DNA from 2 places in the Pseudoxanthomonas suwonensis 11-1 genome. Region 2 is predicted to be linked to the other one. Evidence: riboswitches for the same ligand, from Rfam matches in the RefSeq annotation. Region 2 holds a riboswitch; the other holds the start of a gene.

Region 1 (10,287 bases), 770 kb from region 2:
CGTCCAGGTCCAGGTCCACCGCACCGCCGACCTGGCTGCGCAGGCCGTGCTCGGCGGCGTCGGGCAGGTGGCGGATGCCGGCGCGCCCTTCGCGCAGCGCGGCCGAGACGGTGTCCAGGTCGTTGCCCAGGCAGGAGGCGATGCCCATGCCGGTAATGGCGACGCGACGCATGGTCAGAAGTCCTCCGTCGAGGTGAACAGGCCCACGCGCAGGTCCTTGGCGGTGTAGATCTCGCGACCGTCGACCAGCATGCGCGCATCGGCCTGGGCCATCACCAGCTTGCGGTTGATCACGCGGCTGATGTCGATCTCGTAGGTGACCAGCCTGGCGGTCGGCAGCACCTGGCCGAAGAACTTGACCTCGCCGCAGCCCAGGGCGCGGCCGCGGCCCGGGGCGCCCAGCCAGGTCAGGTAGAAGCCGACCAGCTGCCACATGGCGTCAAGGCCCAGGCAGCCGGGCATCACCGGATCGCCGATGAAATGGCACTGGAAGAACCAGAGGTCCGGGCGGATGTCGAGCTCGGCGCGGATGAAGCCCTTGCCGTACTTGCCGCCGTCCTCGTTGATCTCGACGATGCGGTCGAACATCAGCATCGGGTCGGCGGGCAGGCGGGCGTCGCCGGTGGCGAACAGTTCACCGCGGCCGCTGGCCTCCAGCTGCTCGCGGGTGAACGAAGAAGCGCGGTTCATGCGGAATCCGGTGGAGAAAGCACTGAAGCGTGCCCGAGGCCGGCGTTTCAATCAAATGTTTAACCCGTGAAGGCGGGGATGCGGTTCACGCCGGAGGCGCCATCCGCCGGGGTCCGGAGCGGGCAGGCCAAGCCGTGCGGCTTCCGGTCGCACCCCGTGCGCCCGGGTGGGCGACAATGGCGGGCGATGCAGTCCCCGCCCGTTCCCGCCCAGCGCAAGATCATCCACGTGGACATGGATGCGTTCTACGCGTCGGTGGAGCAGCGCGACGCCCCCTCGCTGCGCGGCCGCCCGGTCGTGGTGGCCTGGCGCGGGGCGCGCTCGGTGGTCTGCGCCGCCTCCTACGAGGCCCGCAAGTTCGGGGTGCGCTCGGCCATGCCGGCGCTGCGTGCCGAGCGCCTGTGCCCGGACGCGGTGTTCGTGCCGCCGGATTTCGTCCGCTACAAGGCGGTCTCGCGCCAGGTGCGGGAGATCATGCTCGAGCACACCGACCTGGTGGAGCCGCTGTCGCTGGACGAAGCCTACCTGGATGTCACCACGCCCAGGACCGGCCTGCCCAGCGCCACCGCGGTAGCCGAGGCGATCCGCGCGAAGATCCGCGCCGAGACCGGGCTGACCGCCTCGGCCGGGGTGGCGCCCAACAAGTTCCTGGCCAAGATCGCCTCGGACTGGAACAAGCCCGACGGCCTGTTCGTGATCCGTCCCCAGCACGTGGAGCGGTTCCTGACCCCGCTGCCGGTGGAGCGCATCCCGGGGGTGGGCAAGGTCATGCAGGGCAAGCTCGCGGAGCTGGGGATCGCCACCGTGGGCGAGCTGCGGTCGCGGCCGCTGGAGGAGCTGCAGCAGCGCTTCGGCAGTTTCGGTGCGGCCCTGTACCGGCGCGCCCGCGGGATCGACGAGCGCCCGGTGGAGCCGGACCAGCCGGTGCGTTCGGTCTCCTCCGAGGACACCTTCGCCGGGGACCTGCCGCTGGAGGCACTGGAACCGGCGATCCGGCAGTTGGCGGAAAAGACCTGGAACGCCTCGCGCCGCGCCGGGCGCGACGGCCACACCGTGGTGCTCAAGCTCAAGACCGCGCAGTTCCGCATCCTCACCCGCAGTCTGACCCTCGAGCGGCCGCCAGCCTCGGCCGCCGAGCTGGCCGACCTGGCCTGCGCACTGCGCGAGCGGGTGTCGCTGCCGGCGGAAACCCGCTACCGCCTTGTGGGCGTGGGGCTGTCCGGGTTCCGCGACGCCGACGAGGCCATGCCGCAGGGCGACCTGTTCGCCGTGGCCGGCTGAGCGGACTGCCCGGCTAACATGCCCATGGCCGTTCCGGTCCGCGCAGTGCGGACCGGCATGGCCGCTGCCGTTCCGCCTTCCGGAGAGTCCATGCCACCTTCCTCCCGCCGCCTGCCGGTCCTCGTCCTGTCCCTGCTGCTGACGCCCACGCTGGCCGCCGGCCTGGCCCCGTCCGCCGTGGCCGCGCCCGCGGGGCCGGTAGCCGCTTCCGCCGATGCCGCGGTGCAGGCCCTGCACGCGCTGTACGCCGAGGAGTGGGAACGGCGCCAGGCCGAGTACGGCCATGTCCGCGTCGATGGCCGCTGGCAGCAGGGCGAGCGGATGCCGGGCGTAGCCCCGGCCGACTGGGAGCGACGCATCGCCTGGTGGGAGGAGGTGCTGCGCAGGCTGGACCGGATCCCGGTCGGCGGACTTGCGGGCGAGGAGCGCATCAACGCCGAGGTGTTCCGGGCGATGGTCGAGGCCGACCTCGACAACGCGCGCTGGCGTACATGGGAGGCGCCGTTCAACAGCGACAGCTTCTTCTGGGCCGAGGTGGTGCCGTGGGCGCCGTACCGCAGCGAGGCGGAGTGGCGGCGTTTCATCGAACGACTGCGCGACGTGCCGCGCTACTTCGCCGACCAGCGCGCCAACATGGAAGCCGGCCTGGCCCGCGGCTGGAGCGTGCCGCGCGCCTCGCTGGACGGCCGTGACCGCACCATCGAGCCGTACACCCGCACCGGCGCCGGCAACCCCGCGCTGGACGTGTTCGACCAGATCCCGGCGTCGATCCCGCCAGCGGTGCGCCAGGCCCTGCGCGAGGAAGGCCGCAAGGTGGTGCTGGAACAGGTGGTGCCGGCCTACGCCGGGCTGCTGGACTATTTCCGCAACGAGTACCTGCCGCGCACCCGCACCACGGTGTCCGCACGCGACCTGCCGGGCGGGGCGGATTTCTACCGCAGCCAGATCCGCGAATACGTCACCCTCGACATGACCCCGGAGCAGATCCACCAGCTCGGCCTGTCTGAGGTGGAGCGGATCTCGGCGGAGATGCGCGAGGTGATGGAGCGGGTCGGGTTCAAGGGCAGCTTCGCCGAATTCCTGCAGTTCCTGCGCACCGATCCGCGGTTCTACGCGAAAACCCCGCGCGAGCTGATCGCCGCCGCCTCGTACCACGCCAAGCGCATCGACGGCGAGCTCAACCACGTGCTCGGCACGCTGCCGCGCTACCGCTTCACCATCCGCCCGGTGCCGGACGACATCGCCCCCAACTACACCTCCGGCCGTGGCGGCCTGGAGTCGTGCCTGTTCAACACCTACGACCTGCCGTCGCGGCCGCTGTACAACCTGCCGGCGCTGGTGCTGCACGAGTGCGCGCCCGGCCACAGCCTGCAGGCGGCGTTGGCGCTGGAAGCGCCGGAGCGCCCGGAGTTCCGCCAGCAGGTCTACTTCTCCGGCTATGGCGAGGGCTGGGGCCTGTACACCGAGTGGCTGGGCACGCAGATGGGGATCTACGAGACTCCCTACGAGGAGTTCGGCCGCCTGACCTTCGAGATGTGGCGCGCCGCCCGCCTGGTGATCGACACCGGGCTGCACGAGTACGGCTGGAGCCGGCAGCAGGCGATCGACTACCTGGCCAGCCATACCGCGCTGGCGCAGATCGACGTGGTCAACGAGGTCGACCGCTACGTCTCCTGGCCGGGCCAGGCGCTGTCCTACTACATCGGCTACCGCACCCTGCTGGACCTGCGCCGCGAGGCCGAGCACGAACTCGGCGACCGCTTCGACCAGAAGGCCTTCCACGACAAGGTGCTGGGCCTGGGCGCGGTACCACTGTCGACCCTGGAGCGCGAGGTGCGCGCCTTCATCGCGGCGGAGAAGGCGAAGCGCTGACGGACCGCCGCGCGGCGGCAGGCGCCATCGCGGCGCCTGCCATCCGGGCCTACGGCGTGCGGTACTGCAGGGCGAGGGCGTATTCGCGGCCGGGCTGGTTGTACCAGGCCACCGTCTCGTAGCTGCGGTCGAACACGTTGCTGGCCTTGGCCTGCAGGGTCCAGGCCGGCGACAGCTCCCACTCCAGGCGCAGGTCGACCAGGCCGTAGCCACCCAGGCGGGTGGTGTTGGCGACATCGTCATGGCGGTTGCTGGCGCCGGTGACGCTCAGGCCGGCGTTGAATACGCCGAAGCGGCGGTCCACGTCGATGCGGCCGGTGCGGCGTGCGCGGCGCGGCAGCCAGTTGCCGTCGTTGATGCCGTCGCTCTCGTTGCGCGGGTCCAGCCAGCTCAGTTCCAGCGCCAGGTCGAAGCCGGCCAGCGCGGTGGCCGCGGTCAGCTCGGCGCCGCGGATGCGGGCGCGGTCGATGTTCACCAGGTTGAAGCCGGTGTCGTAGCCGATCAGCTCGTCGATCCGGGTCTGGAACACGTCCACGCCCAGGCTCCAGCCATCGCCCTGGCCGTGCACGCCGAGGTTCACGCTGCGCGACTCCTCCGGCTCAAGCAGCGGGTTGCTGAAGCCGGGGTAGTACAGGTCGTTGAAGGTCGGTGCCTTGAAGCCGGTGCCGGCGCTGGCGGCCAGGCGCCATGTCCCGTTGATGGCGAAGCCGTAGCCGAGGCTGCCGGTGGCGTGGTCGCCGAACTGGGCGTTGTCGTCGTTGCGCACGCTGGCCTGCAGCGAATGCGCGCCGAAGCGGCCCTGGTACTCGACGAAGGCGCCGAGGTTGTCGCGGCGGTCGCGGTCGAAGCCGTTGGCGCTGGTGACGTGGTCGTCCTGCCAGTCCAGGCCGGCGCTGAGCAGCTGTTCCTCGCCGAAGCCGGCATCCATCTGCACCGAGGCCAGGTCGCGGCGGGTGCGGAACACGTTCACCAGGCTGCGGCTGGCGCCCTCGCGGTGGTAGCCGTATGCGTCGTCGCGGGTGCGACCGAGCTGGGCCTGCAGCGAAACGCGCTCGGCGATGCGCCAGTCGAGCCGGCCACCGACGACCTGCTGCAGGTTGTCGGCCTCGTTGCCACCGAACACGCTGCCGTCGTACTCGTTGCGGCTGTCCGAATCCAGCACGTGGGCCTGCACTTCCACGTCCTCGCCCAGCTTCATGCCGCCACGCAGGTTGATCGAGGTGTTGCGATGGCCGTCGCGGTCGGGCTCGTCGACATAGCAGCCCGCGCCCCAGCCGGCGGCAGTGCCGCGGCAGGCGTTTATGCCTTCCTCCTCGCGATGCCCGGCGCGGGCCGAGACCCAGCCGCGCCTGCCGCGCCAGGACAGGCCGGCACTGGCCTCGCGCAGCTCGTGACTGCCCACGCCGATGCGCAGGTCCTGGCGCAGGCCTTGTCCGGCGCCGCGGGTGAACACCTGGATCACGCCGCCGATCGCCTCCGAGCCGTAGAGGCTGGAGCGCGGGCCGCGCACGATCTCGATCCGTTCGATCTGGTCCAGCGGTATGTCCTGCAGCGCCGGCATGCCGTTGCTGGCCGCGCCGATGCGCATGCCATCGACCAGCATCAGCACATGGTCGGATTCTGTGCCGCGCAGCATCAGCGCGCTGACCTTGCCGTGCCCGCCCTGGTTGGACAGGTTGATGCCGGCGCGGCCACGCAGCAGGTCCTGCAGCGAGCTGGCCTGGCTGCGCTCGATCGTGGCGCGGTCGATCACCTGCACCGGCACCAGTGCCTCGTGCACGGACTGGACGGTACGGGTGGCAGTGACCACGACCTCGTCGAGGTCGGTGGCGGCATCCAGCGCAGAGGCGCTGGCAGGCGCCAGGGCAGCGGCCACGGCAAGGCAGAGGGGAGGGAACGGGGAAGATTTCATGCATCTCTCCTGGAGTCGCGCACGCCCGCGCGACGGATCGGTGGAGGCTGCAGGCAGGAGACGATGCAAACGCCAGGCACGTGCGCGAGGGCGACACGCGTCTGCCGCCCGCAATGCCCTCCGCATCGCAACCAGTCGTCTTCCGGGCCGGTCTCCGGGCTCGCGGGCGAACAGGCGCGTGGCCTGCTCCATCCGGGCGCCTTCCCATGCGTTTGCACAGTGGCGGTGTGCCCGGACTTGTCCTGCTTACCGTTGCGGGGGCAGCGCCGGAATGTCCGCGTGGCCTGGCGGCCGCGCCGGCGTCACCGGCTTCCCGTTTCAACCGCGGCCCATGCCGCGGTCACCCGAAAGTGCGCGCAGTCTATGCCTATCGGCGAGGGCGGGCAAAGGAGAGGGATGGCAGGCATGCCGTGCGGCCGTGCCCGCGGTCAGCGCAGCGACTGCACGAAGGCGGCGGCGATGGCTTCCAGGCCGGCCTGGTCCTCGGCATCGAAGCGGCCAGGCTCGGGGCTGTCCAGGTCGAACACGCCGACCAGGGTGTCGCCATCGACCAGCGGCACCACCAGTTCCGAACGCGAGGCCGAGTCGCAGGCGATATGGCCCGGGAAGGCATGCACGTCGGCCACGCGCTGGGTCTGGCGGGTGCTGGCGGCCGCGCCGCATACGCCCTTGTCCAGCGGGATGCGCACGCAGGCCGGCAGGCCCTGGAACGGCCCCACGACCAGTTCGGTACCGTCGTAGAAGTAGAAGCCGACCCAGTTGAGCGCGGGCAGGGCGTGGTAGACCAGCGAGGACAGGTTGGCGGCATTGGCGACGCGGTCGCGTTCGCCGTGCAGCAGGCCACGCACCTGGGACAGGAGCTGGTCGTACTGTTCCGGCTTGCTGCCGGTAAGCGGGATGGTGGTGAATGACATGTGCGCAATGTTACCCGCAGCCTCCACCCGCCATCGCGGCGCGAGGCGGGATGCTGCGTGGCGCGTATGATCCGCCGGCCGCACCTGGCGGCCCACTGGAACCGGCATGGACCTGCGCAACGTCGATCGCCTCTACGTCACCGGCACCGATACCGGCGCCGGCAAGACCCTCGCCAGCTGCACCCTGCTGCATGCCCTGCGCGCGGTCGGACGCCGTGCCGTTGGGATGAAGCCGGTGGCCAGCGGCTGCGAACGCATCGAAGGCGCCTGGCGCAACGAGGACGCGCTGGCCCTGCAGGCGGCGAGCGATCCGCGGCCGGCCTACGCGGACCTCAATCCGTTCGCCTTGCCCGAGCCGCTGGCACCGGAACTGGCCACGCGCGCGGCCGGCGTCGAGGTCACGTTGCCGCCGTTGCTGGAGGCATTCGCCCGCCTGCGCGCGCAGGCCGACGTGGTCGTGGTCGAGGGCGTGGGCGGCTGGGCCGCGCCGCTGGCGGCCGGTATCGACCAGGCCGACCTGGCGCGCGCGCTGGATGCACCGGTGGTGCTGGTGGTCGGCATGCGCCTGGGCTGCCTCAACCATGCCCGCCTGAGCGCGCGGGCGATCGCCGCCGATGGCTTCCGGCTGGCCGGCTGGATCGCCAGCGAGGTCGACCCGGACATGGCCTGCCGCGACGGGAACTTCGAACTGCTTCGGGCGCGGCTGGATGCGCCCTGCCTGGGGCGGCTGCCGTATTCGCCGGCGCCGGATCCGGCGCGGCTGGCGGCGGCGCTGTCGCTGGGCGCCTGAAGCGCAGCGCAGCAAAGCCCGCCCTCTGGAATCGCGGACAAAAAAAGGCCCGACAGCGGGAGGGGATGCTGTCGGGCCTGGGTTTGCGCGGGGGAGGGGAACCGCGCAAAGACTTGGAACTGTTTCCCGGGCCGGAGCCCGGTGACGCCTCAGCGCTTGCGGGCGGCCTTGGCGACGGTGGCCTGCACCTGGCTGGTGGCGGCCTCGAACTGGTTCTTGGCCAGCTCGCCGAGGGCTTCACCGGTCTTGAGGGTCAGGCCGATGACTTCCTGGCCGGCGGCGGCGACACGCTCGGCATTGTCACGGGCGATCTGCAGGCCCTTCGGCAGCAGGCTGCGGTAGGCATCCAGGTCGCGGGCCTCGGCGAGCTCGCCGAGGTAGCTGGTGGTGGCCTCGACGTTCTTCTCCAGGGTGCGCAGCTGCACACCGAACAGGGTCTCGGCGTTCTCCAGGGCCAGGCGGTTCATCCGCGCGGCGACGGCGGCGAACTGGTGGGTGTAGGCGCTGAACTGCTCGTTGAACTGGTAGGACATGGTCGGCTCCCTGACGGATCACCTTATGGTGCGATGCAGCATACCCACGTCCTTTGTGCATTGCAACATTCCCGGTATGGCGGTAGCCGGGTTTGTGAAGGCGCGCACGTAAACGCCCCGGTGGGCGGGGGCAGGGCTTCGGGTTGGGGATGCACGGCCAGGGCCCGGCCGGTCGCAGGCAGCCGCGGGCAGGGTCGCGCGGCAGGGCTCAGCCGCGGTAGCGGCAGCCGGAGGTGCAGGTCTCGTGGACCACGACCTCGCTCAGCAGCGGCACCGCAGGCTTGAGCTTGTCCCAGATCCACGCGGCCAGGTTCTCGCTGGTCGGGTTGTCCAGGCCGGGGATGTCGTTGAGGTAGTGGTGGTCCAGCTGCTCGTACAGCGGCTTGAACGCGGCCTTGAGGTCGGCGAAGTCCATCACCCAGCCGGCCTGCGGATCGACCGGACCTTCCACGTGCAGCTCCACCCGGAACGAGTGGCCGTGCAGGCGCGAGCACTTGTGGCCCTGCGGCACGTTGGGTAGGCGGTGCGCCGCCTCGAGGGTGAAGACCTTGAAGATTTCCATGGGGGTGATTGTCGTGCTGGCCGGGGCAGGCGGGCAATGCCGCATGCGGGGTAGTGCGTGGGGACCCGGGGAGCCATGAACAGGAACGGCAGCCGAGGCTGCCGTTCCTTCATGCCGGTGACCCGTGCGGATCAGCGGTTGGCGTCGCGGCGCGGGCCGCCGCCGTTGCGCTGCTGGTTGCGCTGGTGCGCATGCGCCGCCGCCGGAGCGCGGGCGCCGCTACGGCCGTTGCCGCCGCGGTTGCCGGCGTGGGCGTGGGCCTGGCCTTCGCCACCGCCCGACGGACGACGGCCACGGCCGCCACCCGGCTTGCGCGGCGGACGCTGCCCGCCCGGCTGCTCGGCCTTGCCCGGGGCGCTGTTGCCCCAGCGGATCGGGACCTGCGGCTCGAAGCCTGGCAGGTCGCGGATTTCCATGTCGCGGCCGAGCATGCGTACGATCTGGCGCAGGTACTTCGCGTCTTCCTGCGAGACCAGCGACAGGGCCTCGCCGTTGGCGCCGTTGCGGCCGGTGCGGCCGATGCGGTGCACGTAGTCCTCGGCGACCATCGGCAGGTCGTAGTTGATCACCCGCGGCAGCTGGTCGATGTCGATGCCGCGCGCGGCGATGTCGGTCGCCACCAGCACCTTGACCTTGCCCGACTTGAAGTCGCCCAGCGCGCGCAGGCGCTGGCCCTGGCTCTTGTTGCCATGGATCGCGGCGGCCTGGATGCCGGCCTTCTCCAGGTGGGTGGCCAGCTTGTCGCTGCCGTGCTTGGTCTTGGCGAACACCAGGGTCTGCACGCGCGCGTCCTGGCCCAGCAGGTGCAGCAGCAGCTCGCGCTTGCGCGCGGTGTCGACCGGGTGCACGCGGTGGGCGATGGTCTCGGCCACGGTGTTCTGCGGGGTCACCTGGACCTCGCGCGGGTTGCGCATGAACTCCATCGCCAGCTGCTTGATCGACTCCGGGAAGGTGGCCGAGAACAGCAGGGTCTGGCGGTTCTGCTTGGGCAGCTTGGCCAGGATGCGCTTGATCGAGGGCAGGAAGCCCATGTCGAGCATGCGGTCGGCCTCGTCCAGGATCAGCACCTCGATGCCCGACAGGTCGATGCTGCGGCGCTCGATGTGGTCGATCAGGCGGCCCGGGCAGGCGATCACCATGTCCACGCCACGGCGCAGGCTGTCCAGCTGGTTGCCCATGCCGACGCCGCCGTAGATCACGGCGCTGGGGATGCGCAGGTACTTGCTGTAGCCGCGCAGGCTGTCATGCACCTGGGTGGCCAGCTCGCGGGTGGGGGTCAGGACCAGGGCGCGCGGCTTGCGCGGGCCGGGGCCGACCTTCTGCGGCTCGGTGCCCAGGTACTGCAGCAGCGGCAGGCCGAAGGCGGCGGTCTTGCCGGTGCCGGTCTGGGCGCCGGCGAGCAGGTCATGGCCGGCCAGGGCAAGCGGGATGGCCTGCTGCTGGATCGGGGTGGGGGTTTCGTAGCCCTGCTCGGCGAGCGCGCGCAGCAGGAAGGGCGCCAGGCCCAGCGATTCGAAAGACATCAAGGAACACTCCATGGATACCCGCGGCGATTGCCGCAGGTGCTGACCGTCTAGGTCGGTGACTCGGAGCGTTCCCGTGAATCCGCGCTGCGAGAGGGGACAGGCCGGTGGTACCGGCGCGAATGCCAGGCGGAAGGCGTCGGGGTGGAGCGGACGCCGGAGCTGGTCCGGCGCTGCCGGTCCCGGAGGGAAACGGACGGCCGCTGGCAG
Region 2 (10,287 bases):
CAGGAGCGGCACCCCGGAGCGGCCGACTGAGTCGGCTCCGGCCTCAGTCGGCGCCGGGCAGCTGCGGCACCGGCGTCGGCTGGCCCAGCGGATCCAGGGCGATCATCACGAAGCGGCCGCGGGTGCACAGCTTGCGCTCGCCGGTCAGCAGGTTCTCGGTGATCACCTCGACCTCGACGTTCATCGAGCTGCGCCCGACCTTGACCAGGCGCGCGATGACCTCGACCAGGTCGCCCTTGTGGATCGGCTGGTTGAAGTCCACCTGCTCCGAGCGTGCGGTGACCACGGTGGTACGCGCGTAACGCGAGGCAACGATGAACGAGGCCATGTCCATCCAGGCCAGGGCCTGGCCGCCGAACAGCGTGCCCAGGTGGTTGGTGTGGTCCGGGAAGACCATGTTCATCAGGCGCGCTTCGGTCGGGCGCTCCCCGACGGTGACGGCTTCGGACATCACGGCATTCTCCCTGTGGGCCTGTCCGGATCATCGCCGATCCGGGCATCCCAGCGCGTGGACGATGGCACGACCTCAGGAGACCTTGGCGACCGCGGCAGCGACCTGCGCCGGCGACTGGAAGCCCGGCAGGCGCGCGACCTCGCGGCCGTCGCGGTACAGCGACAGGGTCGGGGTCTGGCGCAGGCCGAGGCCGCGGAAGAACTCTTCGCCCAGGTCCTCCAGCTTCACCTTCAGCAGCACCAGGCCCTTCGCCGCGGGTTCCGCGGCGAACCGGCGCAGCGACAGGTCGAGCATGGCGCAGCCCGGGCAGTCGTCCTTCCAGTAGTCCACCAGCAGGTGGGGATGGGCCGCCAGCGCGGCAGCGTGTTCCTCAGGCGAGGTGGCGTGCAGGGTCTGCATGGGTGTCGGTTCCGATGGTGTCCAGGACCTGGTCGGTCCAGCGGCGGATGGCCAGTGCGTCGCGCTGCCCATGCGGCATCTGTTCGATCTCGAGCGTCGGGAAGGGTGAATCGAAGAAGCGGGCGATGCGCCGCACGGCGCCGCAGTAGTACTCCTCGCCCCACTGGGTCTCGCCGGTGCCGAACACAGCCACGTTCGCCGGACGGCCCACGGCCGCGACCAGGTCGCCGATGAACCGCTTCATCTCCGCCGGCGTGCGCCCGGCGTTGTCGGTCCAGCTGCCCAGCAGGTAGAGGTCATGCCGCGGATCGCCGATCTCCGCCGGCGTGTGCAACCCGGCCTCCAGCCAGGTCACGGCATGCCCCCGTGCCTCGCAGCGCGCACGTACCTGCCGCGCAAGATCGCGGGTGTTGCCGCTGAGGGAGGCGTAGGCGATCAGGAGGGGCATTTGAAAGCCGTGATTGGTGATTCGGGATTGGTGATTCGATGAAGGCCAGGGTTCGAGGTCAATGTCCGTGTCCCGCGATTGCTGCCGACGCAGGTTTTGCTCTTTCCAATCACGAATGACCAATCACGAATCACCTGCCTCATAGATCATCAAATCCGTTGTCCGCATTGGTCTTCTTGTACGAGGCGTTACGCATCTCGAAGAAGTCGGTCTTGGTTTCGGTGAAGTTGTCGGCGTAGGCGCGGATCCAGGGCATGACGTTGTCGGTGGTCTCCGTGTACAGCGACTCGATGCCCAGCATCCCGGCCATCTTGTTGGCGCGGTACTTCACGTAGCGGATCATCTCGTCCACGTCGATGCCGTCGATGCCGTCCAGGACCTCGCCGGTCCACTGCGTCTCCAGCTCGATCGCGTGGCGGAACGCGAGGTGGACGTAGTCGGCCAGCTCGTCGGTCTGCAGCTCGGGGTTCTCGCCGACGATGGCGCGGATCACCTCGCTGATGAACTTGGTGTGCGCCAGTTCGTCGCGGTTGATGAAGCTGATGATCTTGCCGGTGCCGGCCATCCGGTTCTGCCGCACCAGGTTGTAGAAGTAGGCGAAGCCGGAATAGAAGTTGATGCCTTCCAGGATCGAGGACTGGATAAGGGCACGCAGCAGGGTCTCGGCGGTCTTCTCGCGCATGAAGTCGTCGTACGCGGCCATGATCGGGGCGTTGCGGCGCAGGATGGTCGGGTGGGTTCGCGCGATCTCGAACACCCGGTTCTGGTTGGCCAGGTCGGTGATCGAGGCCAGCACGTAGCTGTAGCTCTCGTTGTGGATCACCTCCTGCTGGCCGATGATCGCCGCGTTGGCATGCGCCGCCGGATCGGTGATGTACTCGGCCACGTTGTAGATGAAGCGGGTCTGCGGCGAGTCCAGGGTGGCCAGCAGGCCGATGATGGAGTCGAAGGCGTTCTTCTCGCGCGCCGACAGCTCGCCGTACTGGCGCGCGTCGCTCTTCATGTCGACCTCGTCCGGGATCCAGAAATTGGTCGAGAGCTCCTTGTAGGCACGATAGAACGACGGGTAGGGGATGTCGTTCCAGTTGAGGATGCCCGAGGTCGTGCCGTTGATGATGCCGGTCGAACGGTTGGGATGGCGCGGCTCGAGGATGCGGATGCGATCCAGCCGGGTAGCGGTTCGCGGTGCAGCAACAACGTTCATTGTTCTTCTCTCTTTGCCGGCCGCCTTCTGCAGCCAGCCCTCTGGAGGAAAGCCCCCTGAGTCAGGGGGCGCGCCGAAGGCGCGGGGGTATGGAGGAATGCGGAGCGGGGCCCGCGGTTCGCAGCGCGAACCGTGGAACCTGACTAGCGCGAACGCGCAGTCAGCTACTGCACCATTCGCACTCGGCCACGTCGATATCGTTCGAGCGCACGTAGTACGTCGTCTTCAGGCCCTGCCGCCAGCCCTCCAGGTGCAGCTCCAGCAGCACCGAAGCGCGGATCGACGAGGGCACGTAGAGGTTGAAGCTGATCGCCTGGTCCACGTGCCGCTGGCGGCGCGCGTTCTGCCGCACCGAGGCGAACTGGTCCACCTTCCACGCGCCCTTCTCGTAGTAGGGCCAGGTTTCCAGAGACAGGCCGGGGGCGGCCACCGGGCGGCGGTAGTCCTTCTTTTCCTCGTAGTAGAACGCCGAGTAGACCGGGTCGATCGAGGCGCTGGATCCGGCGATCTGTGCGGTGGACATGTTCGGCGCCACCGCCAGCAGCCAGCCGTTGCGCAGGCCGTTGACCGCCACCTGCGCGGCCAGGTCCAGCCACTCGGGCGAGTTGTAGCCGCGCTCGCGGAAGTAGGCGCCGGTGTGCCAGTCGCTGCCGGGGAACGCGGGGTAGGTGCCCTTTTCCTTCGCCAGCTCCATGCTGGCCTGGATCGCCAGGCGGTTGATCCGCTCGTACAGCGCGTCGCTGTAGTCCTCGGCCTCCTTCGAATCCCAGTGGATGCCCTTGAGCGCCAGCAGGTGGTGCCAGCCGAAGGTGCCCAGGCCGATCGCGCGGTACCTGCGGTTGGTGATGGTCGCCTGCGGCACCGGCAGCTGGTTGAGGTCGATGACGTTGTCGAGCATGCGCACCTGGATCGGCACCAGGCGCTCGAGCACGTCGCTGATCAGGTCGCCCTGGCCATCGGCCTGGACCACCGCGCGGCCCAGGTTGATCGAGGACAGGTTGCAGACCACGAAGTCGCCGGCCTGCCTGGTGGTCACGATCTGGTTGCCGGAGATGACCTCCTGGATCATCCGGGTCGGACTCTGGTTCTGCAGGATCTCGGTGCACAGGTTGGACGAATACACCGTGCCGCAGTGCTTGTTCGGGTTCTTCCGGTTGACCTCGTCGCGGTAGAACATGAACGGGTTGCCGGTCTCCAGCTGCGAAACCATGATCCGCTTGAACAGGTCGATCGCCTTGACCGTCCTGCGCCCGATGCGCCCGTCCTCGACCAGCTCCTGGTACTTGCTGCGGAAGCTGCCCTCGCCGCGCCTCTCGTCGTAAAAGTCCTGCAGGTACCAACCCTTGGCCTGCTTCACCTCGTGCGGGTCGAACAGGTACCAGTCGCCGCGCCGCTCCACCGCCTCCATGAACAGGTCCGGGATGCACACCGCGGTGAACACGTCGTGCGCGCGCAGGCGCTGGTCGCCGTTGTTCAGGCGCAGGTCGAGGAAGGCCTCGATGTCGCGGTGCCAGATGTCCAAGTACACCGCCACCGCGCCCTTGCGCTGGCCGAGCTGGTCCACCGACACGGCGGTGTTGTTGAGCTGCTTGATCCATGGCACCACGCCGCCGGAGGAATTGGGCACGCCGCGGATCGGCGCGCCGGCGGCGCGCACGTAGCCCAGGTAGGCACCCACGCCGCCGCCACCCTTGGACACGCGGGCGATGTCGGTGTTGGAGTCGTAGATGCCCTGCAGGCTGTCGTCGACCGTGTCGATGAAGCAGCTGGACAGCTGGCCGCCCACCTTGCCCGCGTTCTGCAGGGTCGGCGTTGCCACGGTCATGTACAGGTTGGACAGCGCCCAGTACGCCTCGCCCACCAGCTGCATGCGCCGCTCGCGTGGCTTTTCCTCCTGCATCAGGTACAAGGCGATGGTCAGCCAGCGTTCCTGCGGCAGCTCGTAGACGTTGCGGGCGGTATCGGTGGCCAGGTAGCGCGTGGCCAGCAGGTACAGGCCGTTGTAGGCGAACAGCTTGTCGCGCTCGGGCTCGATCATGCGCCCGGCTTCCTCCAGCTCTTCCTTGGAGTACGCGCGCAGGATGTCGTTGGAATAGATGCCGCGGTCGGCCAGGCTCTCCTGCAGGCCGACGTAGGAGCCGTACTTCTGCCCGGCGTCGTAGAAGCGGTTGCGGCTGGCGCGCTTGTACAGCCGGCGCAGGTACAGGCGCGCGGCGAACCGCTCCCATTCCGGTGCGGTGAGGTCCACCCGCGCTTCGGCCTCGCGGATCAGGTGGTCGACCAGGTCGTCGGCCGACAGCGCCGGTTTGCGCGCGACGAAGCCGAGCACGGCGCGCTTGTAGTCGCCGATCTCCAGCTGCGGGAACCCGGCCGCGATTACATCGATGCTGCGCTCCAGGCGCGCCGGATCGAACGCCAGGCGCCGGTTGCCGGCCTCCTTGGTGATCCAGGTGGTGGCCTCGGCCTCGGGCGGGTGCGCGGATCCGCTGGCGGCCGGTGGCAGTGGCACGTGGTCGTTCGGGTCGATGGCCCGTGCCGCGCGTGCGGCGGCCACGACGGGATCCGCCGGCGTGGCGACCGGCGAAGAGGTGTCCTGGGACGTCATTGCGCATCCTCCGTTGCGTGATGCACGCCGTGTCCCTCCCTCGAAGGACTCGGATCCGGTGCGGAACGCAGGATGCGGAGGCAGCGTCGCAATGGCCGCGACGCAGCGCGGCTGCGGCGGTCCATGCTTCACCAGCCCTCCCCCCTCCGGGGATCCACGACCGGCACCGCGCGGTGTGCTTCGCGCGGCTGTCGGCAGGTCTTCGGACTTCCGGACGTGAGGCCTGGCCTCGCCTACTGCCGCTGCTTCCCAGGCCCGTGGCCCAGTGCATTGACGCGGGTTCGTTTCCGGTTACCGCTGCGGGGCAGTGCCGGATTCGCCTTGCGGCCCACCGGACTTCCCTTTTAATCCGGTGGCCTTGGGCCACCGGAACCGACAGACACAACATAGTGTGGCCGCATGCCACTGGTCAACCATATCTTGTAGAAATGCGCCATGGCGCACCTCACCGGAACGGTTCTGCGAAACTCCCGCGCATGACGATCCAGCCCTCCCGCGACGCCACTGCCAGCCTGCTGGTCCTGGCCTCGGTGTTCCACTTCCTGCTGGCCGCGGTGGCGGTGCAGTTCCTGCGCCCTGGTTACGACCCGTGGCAGGCGCCGCTGAGCCTGTACCTGAGCGGCGAATGGGGCGCGTGGCTGCGCTGTGCGTACTACGGACTGGCGCTGGGCGTGGCGGTTCTGGCGGTGCAGGTCCACCGCAGCCTGCTGCCGGCGGCGCGACACGTGCTGGTGCCGGTCCTGCTGGTCATCGGCGCGGCGGCACTGGCGGTCACCGCCATGTGGCCCGGCCCGGCGCCGGGATACCCGGTGGACGAGCTGGGCGTGCTGGTCCACCGCATCTCGGCGATGTCGGCCTTCCTGCTGGTAGGCAGCGGCATGCTGCTGCAGTCGGCCACGCTGCGGCACGATCCGCGCTGGCGCGCGACGGGGCGGATCCTGCTGCCGCTGGCGATGCTGGCCTTCGCCGGGCTGTGGGCGCATGCGCTGTGGCGCGAGCTGCCGCGTGGCGCCTCGCAGAAGGCCGTGATCGCGCTCTACCTGGCTTGGCTCGGCCTGTGCGCCTGGCAGCTGCGCGCCGGCACGCGGCGCTGAGGCTCAGGCGCGGTGCCGGGTGCCGAGGTACTCGGCGCTCTGCATCTCGATCAGGCGCGAGGCGGTGCGCTCGAACGCACCCTGCAGGCGATGGCCTGCGTACAGCCCGGTCGGCTGCGCGTCGGCGGTGCACACCAGGTTGACCTGGCGGTCGTATAGCTCGTCGACCAGGTTGACGAAGCGCCGCGCCGCGTCCTCGTTCAATGCGTCCATGCGCGGGATCCCGCCCAGCAGCACGGTGTTGAACTCGCGCGCGATCTCGATGTAGTCGGTGGTGCCACGCGGGCCTTCGCACAGCGCGGCGAAGTCGAACCAGGCGATGCTCTTGCCGCGGCCGCGCACCGGGATCTTGCGCGCATCGATCTCGATATTGCACGCATGGGCCGCGTCGCCACCGCTCAGCTCGCGCCAGCGCTCGGCCAGCCAGGCATCGGCGCCCGCATCCAGCGGCGAGCGGTACACCGGCGAGCGGGTCAGCGCGCGCAGGCGGTAGTCCTCCTGGCCATCCGAGCGCAGCACCACGCAGTGCCGTTGCAGCAGGTCGATCGCCGGCAGGAAGCTGGCGCGCTGCAGGCCGTCGCGGTACAGGTTCTCCGGCGCGGTGTTGGAGGTGGTCACCAGGGTCACGCCCTCGGCGAACATCCGCTCCAGCAGGCGCGCCAGCAGCATCGCGTCGCCGATGTCGGTGACGAAGAACTCGTCCAGCACCAGCACCTTCAGCGAGCCGCGCCAGCGCCGGGCGACCAGCGCCAGCGGGTCGGCCTCACCGGCGTAGTCGCGCAGGCGCTCGTGCACGCCGCGCATGAAGCGGTGGAAGTGGGTGCGGTACTTGCCGTTGCTGACCTGCGGCTTGCCGATGCCCGGCGAGTACACCGGCAGCGGCAGCGATTCGTAGAACAGGTCGACCACGAAGGTCTTGCCGCGCCCGACCTCGCCCCAGTAGTACAGGCCCTGCACCGGCCGCGGCGGGCGCGACAGCAGGCGCGACAGCAGCCCGCCGTCGGCCGGCGCCAGCAGGCCCTGGTGGATGCGGTCCAGCTCGCCCAGTGCCGGATGCTGGGCCGGATCATCGCGCCAGCGCCCGGCAGCGGCGCCCTCGGCGTAGACCCGGGACGGGGTGCGTACGGGACCTGCGGTCATGCCTGCGGCAGCCAGCCCTTGACCTCGTGCTGGATCGCGCCGCGCAGGTCGATCAGCCTGCGGTGGAAGAAATGGCTGGTCTCGGGCATGCGCACCAGCTGCGGCTTGCGCTCCAGCGTGTCGATCCAGTCGTACACCGCCTGCGGGTCGACGATCTCGTCCTGGTCGCCCTGCACAACCAGCCACGGCACCTCGGGAACCTCGATGCCGGAGAAGTCCCAGCCACGGCCGGATACCGGCGGGGCGATCGAGATGAGCGCATCGGGAGCGAGCTCGGCGGCGCTGGACAGGCCCACGTAGGAGCCGAAGCTGAAACCGGCCAGCCACAGGGCCTGGCCGGGCCGCGCGGCGCGCACCCAGTCGACCACCGCACGCAGGTCCTCGCGTTCGCCGACGCCGCGGTCGAACTCGCCGCCGGAGCCGCCGGTGCCGCGGAAGTTGAAGCGCACCGTGGTCGCGCCAAGCTCGCGCAGCGCGCGCGCCACCATGGTCACGACCTTGTTGTGCATGGTGCCGCCCTCGGTGGGCAGCGGATGGCAGACCACCGCCACCAGCGGACGGGCATCGGCGGGCTCGGGCAGGTCCACCGCCACTTCCAGCTCGCCGGCCGGGCCGTCGAGCATCAGGGTGGTGGACTGGTCGGGAAAGGCGCTCTGGCTCATGCGCACATGATACAGACCGCCCGCGAGGACCCGGTGCGAAGGCGGTCGCCGCGGGGGCCCGGCCCGGCGACAATGACCGCCCGTTCCGGCCCACCCTCCGCATGCACTTCCTCCTGCTCAGCGTCACCTGCAGTGTCCTGGTCTCGGTACTGCTGAAGCTGGCGCCGCGGCGCGGCTGGGACGTGGGCCAGATGATCACCTGGAACTACCTGGCCGCGGCCCTGCTCTCGGCCTGGCTGCTGAAGCCGCCGGCCGCGTCCCTGCACCAGCCGGACGCGCCCTGGGTCGCACTGCTGGTGCTGGCGGCGGTGCTGCCGACGCTGTTCCTGGTGCTGGCCGCTGCGGTACGCCACGCCGGCATCGTCCGCACCGACGTGTCACAGCGCCTGTCGCTGCTGCTGTCGCTGGGCGCGGCCTTCGTGTTCTTCGGCGAGCGCGCCGGGGCCCTGAAGCTGGCCGGCATCGGCCTGGGCCTGCTGGCGGTGCTGGGCATCCTCGCGCGCCCTGCGGACTCGGCGCCCGACCGCCGCGGCTGGCTCCTGCTGCTGGCGGTGTGGGCGGGCTTCGCCCTGGTCGACGTGATGCTCAAGCAGCTGGCCATGTCCGGCACCCCTGCCTCGGCGGCGCTGCTGGTGGCCTTCGTGCTGGCGTTCTTCGGCATGTCCGCGATCCAGCTGTGGCGGATGCTGCGCGACGGCATGCGCCCGGGCCTGCGCCACGCCGCCGCGGGCCTCGGCCTGGGCCTGCTCAACTTCGGCAACATCGTGTTCTACGTGCGCGCGCACCAGGCCCTGCCGGACAGCCCGGCCACGGTGTTCGCGACCATGAACATCGGCGTGGTGGTGCTGGGCACCCTGGTCGGCGTGCTGGCCTTCCGCGAGCGCACCTCCGGACTCAACCGCGCGGCCATCGCCCTGGCCATCCTCGCCATCGCGCTGATTGCGCTGGCCTCCACGCGCTGAAGCGCCGGACAAGCGCCATGCAGGCATGGCTGCCTAGAATGTGCCGATGAATACTCCCCAGGATTCCAGCCTCGGTCGCGAGGTCGCCTACCCGACCCGTTACGACCCGACGCTGCTGTTCCCGATCCCGCGTGCCGGTGCCCGCGCCGAGCTTGGGCTGGCCCCCGGTACCGCGCTTCCCTTCATCGGCCACGACCGCTGGCATGCCTACGAACTTGGCTGGCTGGATGGCCGCGGCCGCCCGCAGGCCGGCACCGCCACCGTGGTGGTACCGGCCGATTCGCCCTGCCTGGTCGAGTCCAAGTCGTTCAAGCTCTACCTCAACTCGCTCAACGCGGCCCGCTTCGACGATGCCGAGGCCCTGCGCCTGCGCGTGGTCGACGATCTCTCGCGTGCCGCCGGCGCTCCTGTCGAGGTCCGGTTCGGCCTGCCGCCGATGGCCGGGGGCCAGGAAGGCACCAGCGTCGACGACGCCGACGTGGACATCGACCACTACGGTCCGCCGCAGGCGGAAGTGCTGCGCGCCGATGCGGGCGAGGTGGTCGAGGAGTACCTGCATTCGGGCATGCTCAAGTCCAACTGCCCGGTCACCGGCCAGCCCGACTGGGGCAGCGTGCACCTGCGCTACCTGGGGCCGCGCATCGACCGTGGCAGCCTGCTGCGCTACATCGCCGGCTACCGCGAGCACGCCGGCTTCCACGAGCAGTGCGTGGAGCAGATCTTCCTGGACGTGCTGGCGCGTTGCCAGCCGCAGTGGCTATCGGTCGAGGCGCGCTATACGCGGCGCGGCGGGCTGGACATCAATCCGTGGCGGGCCACGCCGGGCCAGCCGGCACCCGGCGCAGAGCGGGACCTGCGCCAGTAACAGCGGCAATGCGCGCTTCACGGCCTCCAGATGAAACGTTAACGGAGGCTGTGACAACTTGGCCCTGCAGTCTCCCCGGCCCGGCGCGCAGATCCCCTCCGCCTGGCCAATCGGCCCGCGGCACGAGCGCGGGCCTGGTGGTCCCGTTCCACCTGTCCCTCTCTCCCGGCAGGGCTGAGCAATGCTTGGGCGCGGTTTCCGCGCCCTTCTTTTTGCCCGGGCCCGGTTGATTCGGCCGCAGGCCGGCGCCATGCAGGGGGAATGGACACCTCATCCAACCCCGCGTCACAGCCCGGCGGCGACCGCCACCGGATCCTGCGCGCCTTCAATGCCAGCCTGGCCTTCGTCTTCCTGCTGCTGGTGGTGTTCGTCTCCCAGCCCGCGCTGGACGTGGGCGCGCTGGCGGTGTCGCCACGCGACCTGGGGCAGTGGCTGGGCCTGCTGGCCGCACCGC

What was found. Region 2 has a riboswitch for cobalamin ahead of PSESU_RS00265 (ribonucleoside-diphosphate reductase subunit alpha). Riboswitches for the same ligand answer to the same signal wherever they lie in the genome.
Region 1: linked by a shared signal. The riboswitch ahead of btuB (TonB-dependent vitamin B12 receptor) and the one ahead of PSESU_RS00265 (ribonucleoside-diphosphate reductase subunit alpha) in region 2 are both predicted to bind cobalamin.

Annotation. Positions count from the first base shown of each region.
Region 1 is NC_014924.1:2,711,220-2,721,506, reverse strand. It holds gene fabB (beta-ketoacyl-ACP synthase I) at 1-172, opposite strand, end outside; gene fabA (3-hydroxyacyl-[acyl-carrier-protein] dehydratase FabA) at 175-690, opposite strand; gene dinB (DNA polymerase IV) at 877-1,971, shown strand; gene PSESU_RS12425 (DUF885 domain-containing protein) at 2,062-3,843, shown strand; gene btuB (TonB-dependent vitamin B12 receptor) at 3,893-5,755, opposite strand; cobalamin riboswitch at 5,884-6,118, opposite strand; gene PSESU_RS12415 (GAF domain-containing protein) at 6,184-6,669, opposite strand; gene bioD (dethiobiotin synthase) at 6,776-7,459, shown strand; gene PSESU_RS12405 (phasin family protein) at 7,609-7,992, opposite strand; gene queD (6-carboxytetrahydropterin synthase QueD) at 8,201-8,554, opposite strand; gene PSESU_RS12395 (DEAD/DEAH box helicase) at 8,686-10,077, opposite strand.
Region 2 is NC_014924.1:57,594-67,880, reverse strand. It holds gene PSESU_RS00290 (oxidoreductase-like domain-containing protein) at 1-30, shown strand, start outside; gene PSESU_RS00285 (acyl-CoA thioesterase) at 44-451, opposite strand; gene PSESU_RS00280 (thioredoxin family protein) at 527-853, opposite strand; gene PSESU_RS00275 (flavodoxin) at 825-1,301, opposite strand; gene PSESU_RS00270 (ribonucleotide-diphosphate reductase subunit beta) at 1,441-2,505, opposite strand; gene PSESU_RS00265 (ribonucleoside-diphosphate reductase subunit alpha) at 2,666-5,110, opposite strand; cobalamin riboswitch at 5,287-5,502, opposite strand; gene PSESU_RS00260 (DUF998 domain-containing protein) at 5,587-6,204, shown strand; gene zapE (cell division protein ZapE) at 6,208-7,344, opposite strand; gene PSESU_RS00250 (alpha/beta hydrolase) at 7,341-8,006, opposite strand; gene PSESU_RS00245 (EamA family transporter) at 8,108-8,968, shown strand; gene queF (NADPH-dependent 7-cyano-7-deazaguanine reductase QueF) at 9,015-9,833, shown strand; gene PSESU_RS00235 (rhomboid family intramembrane serine protease) at 10,095-10,287, shown strand, end outside.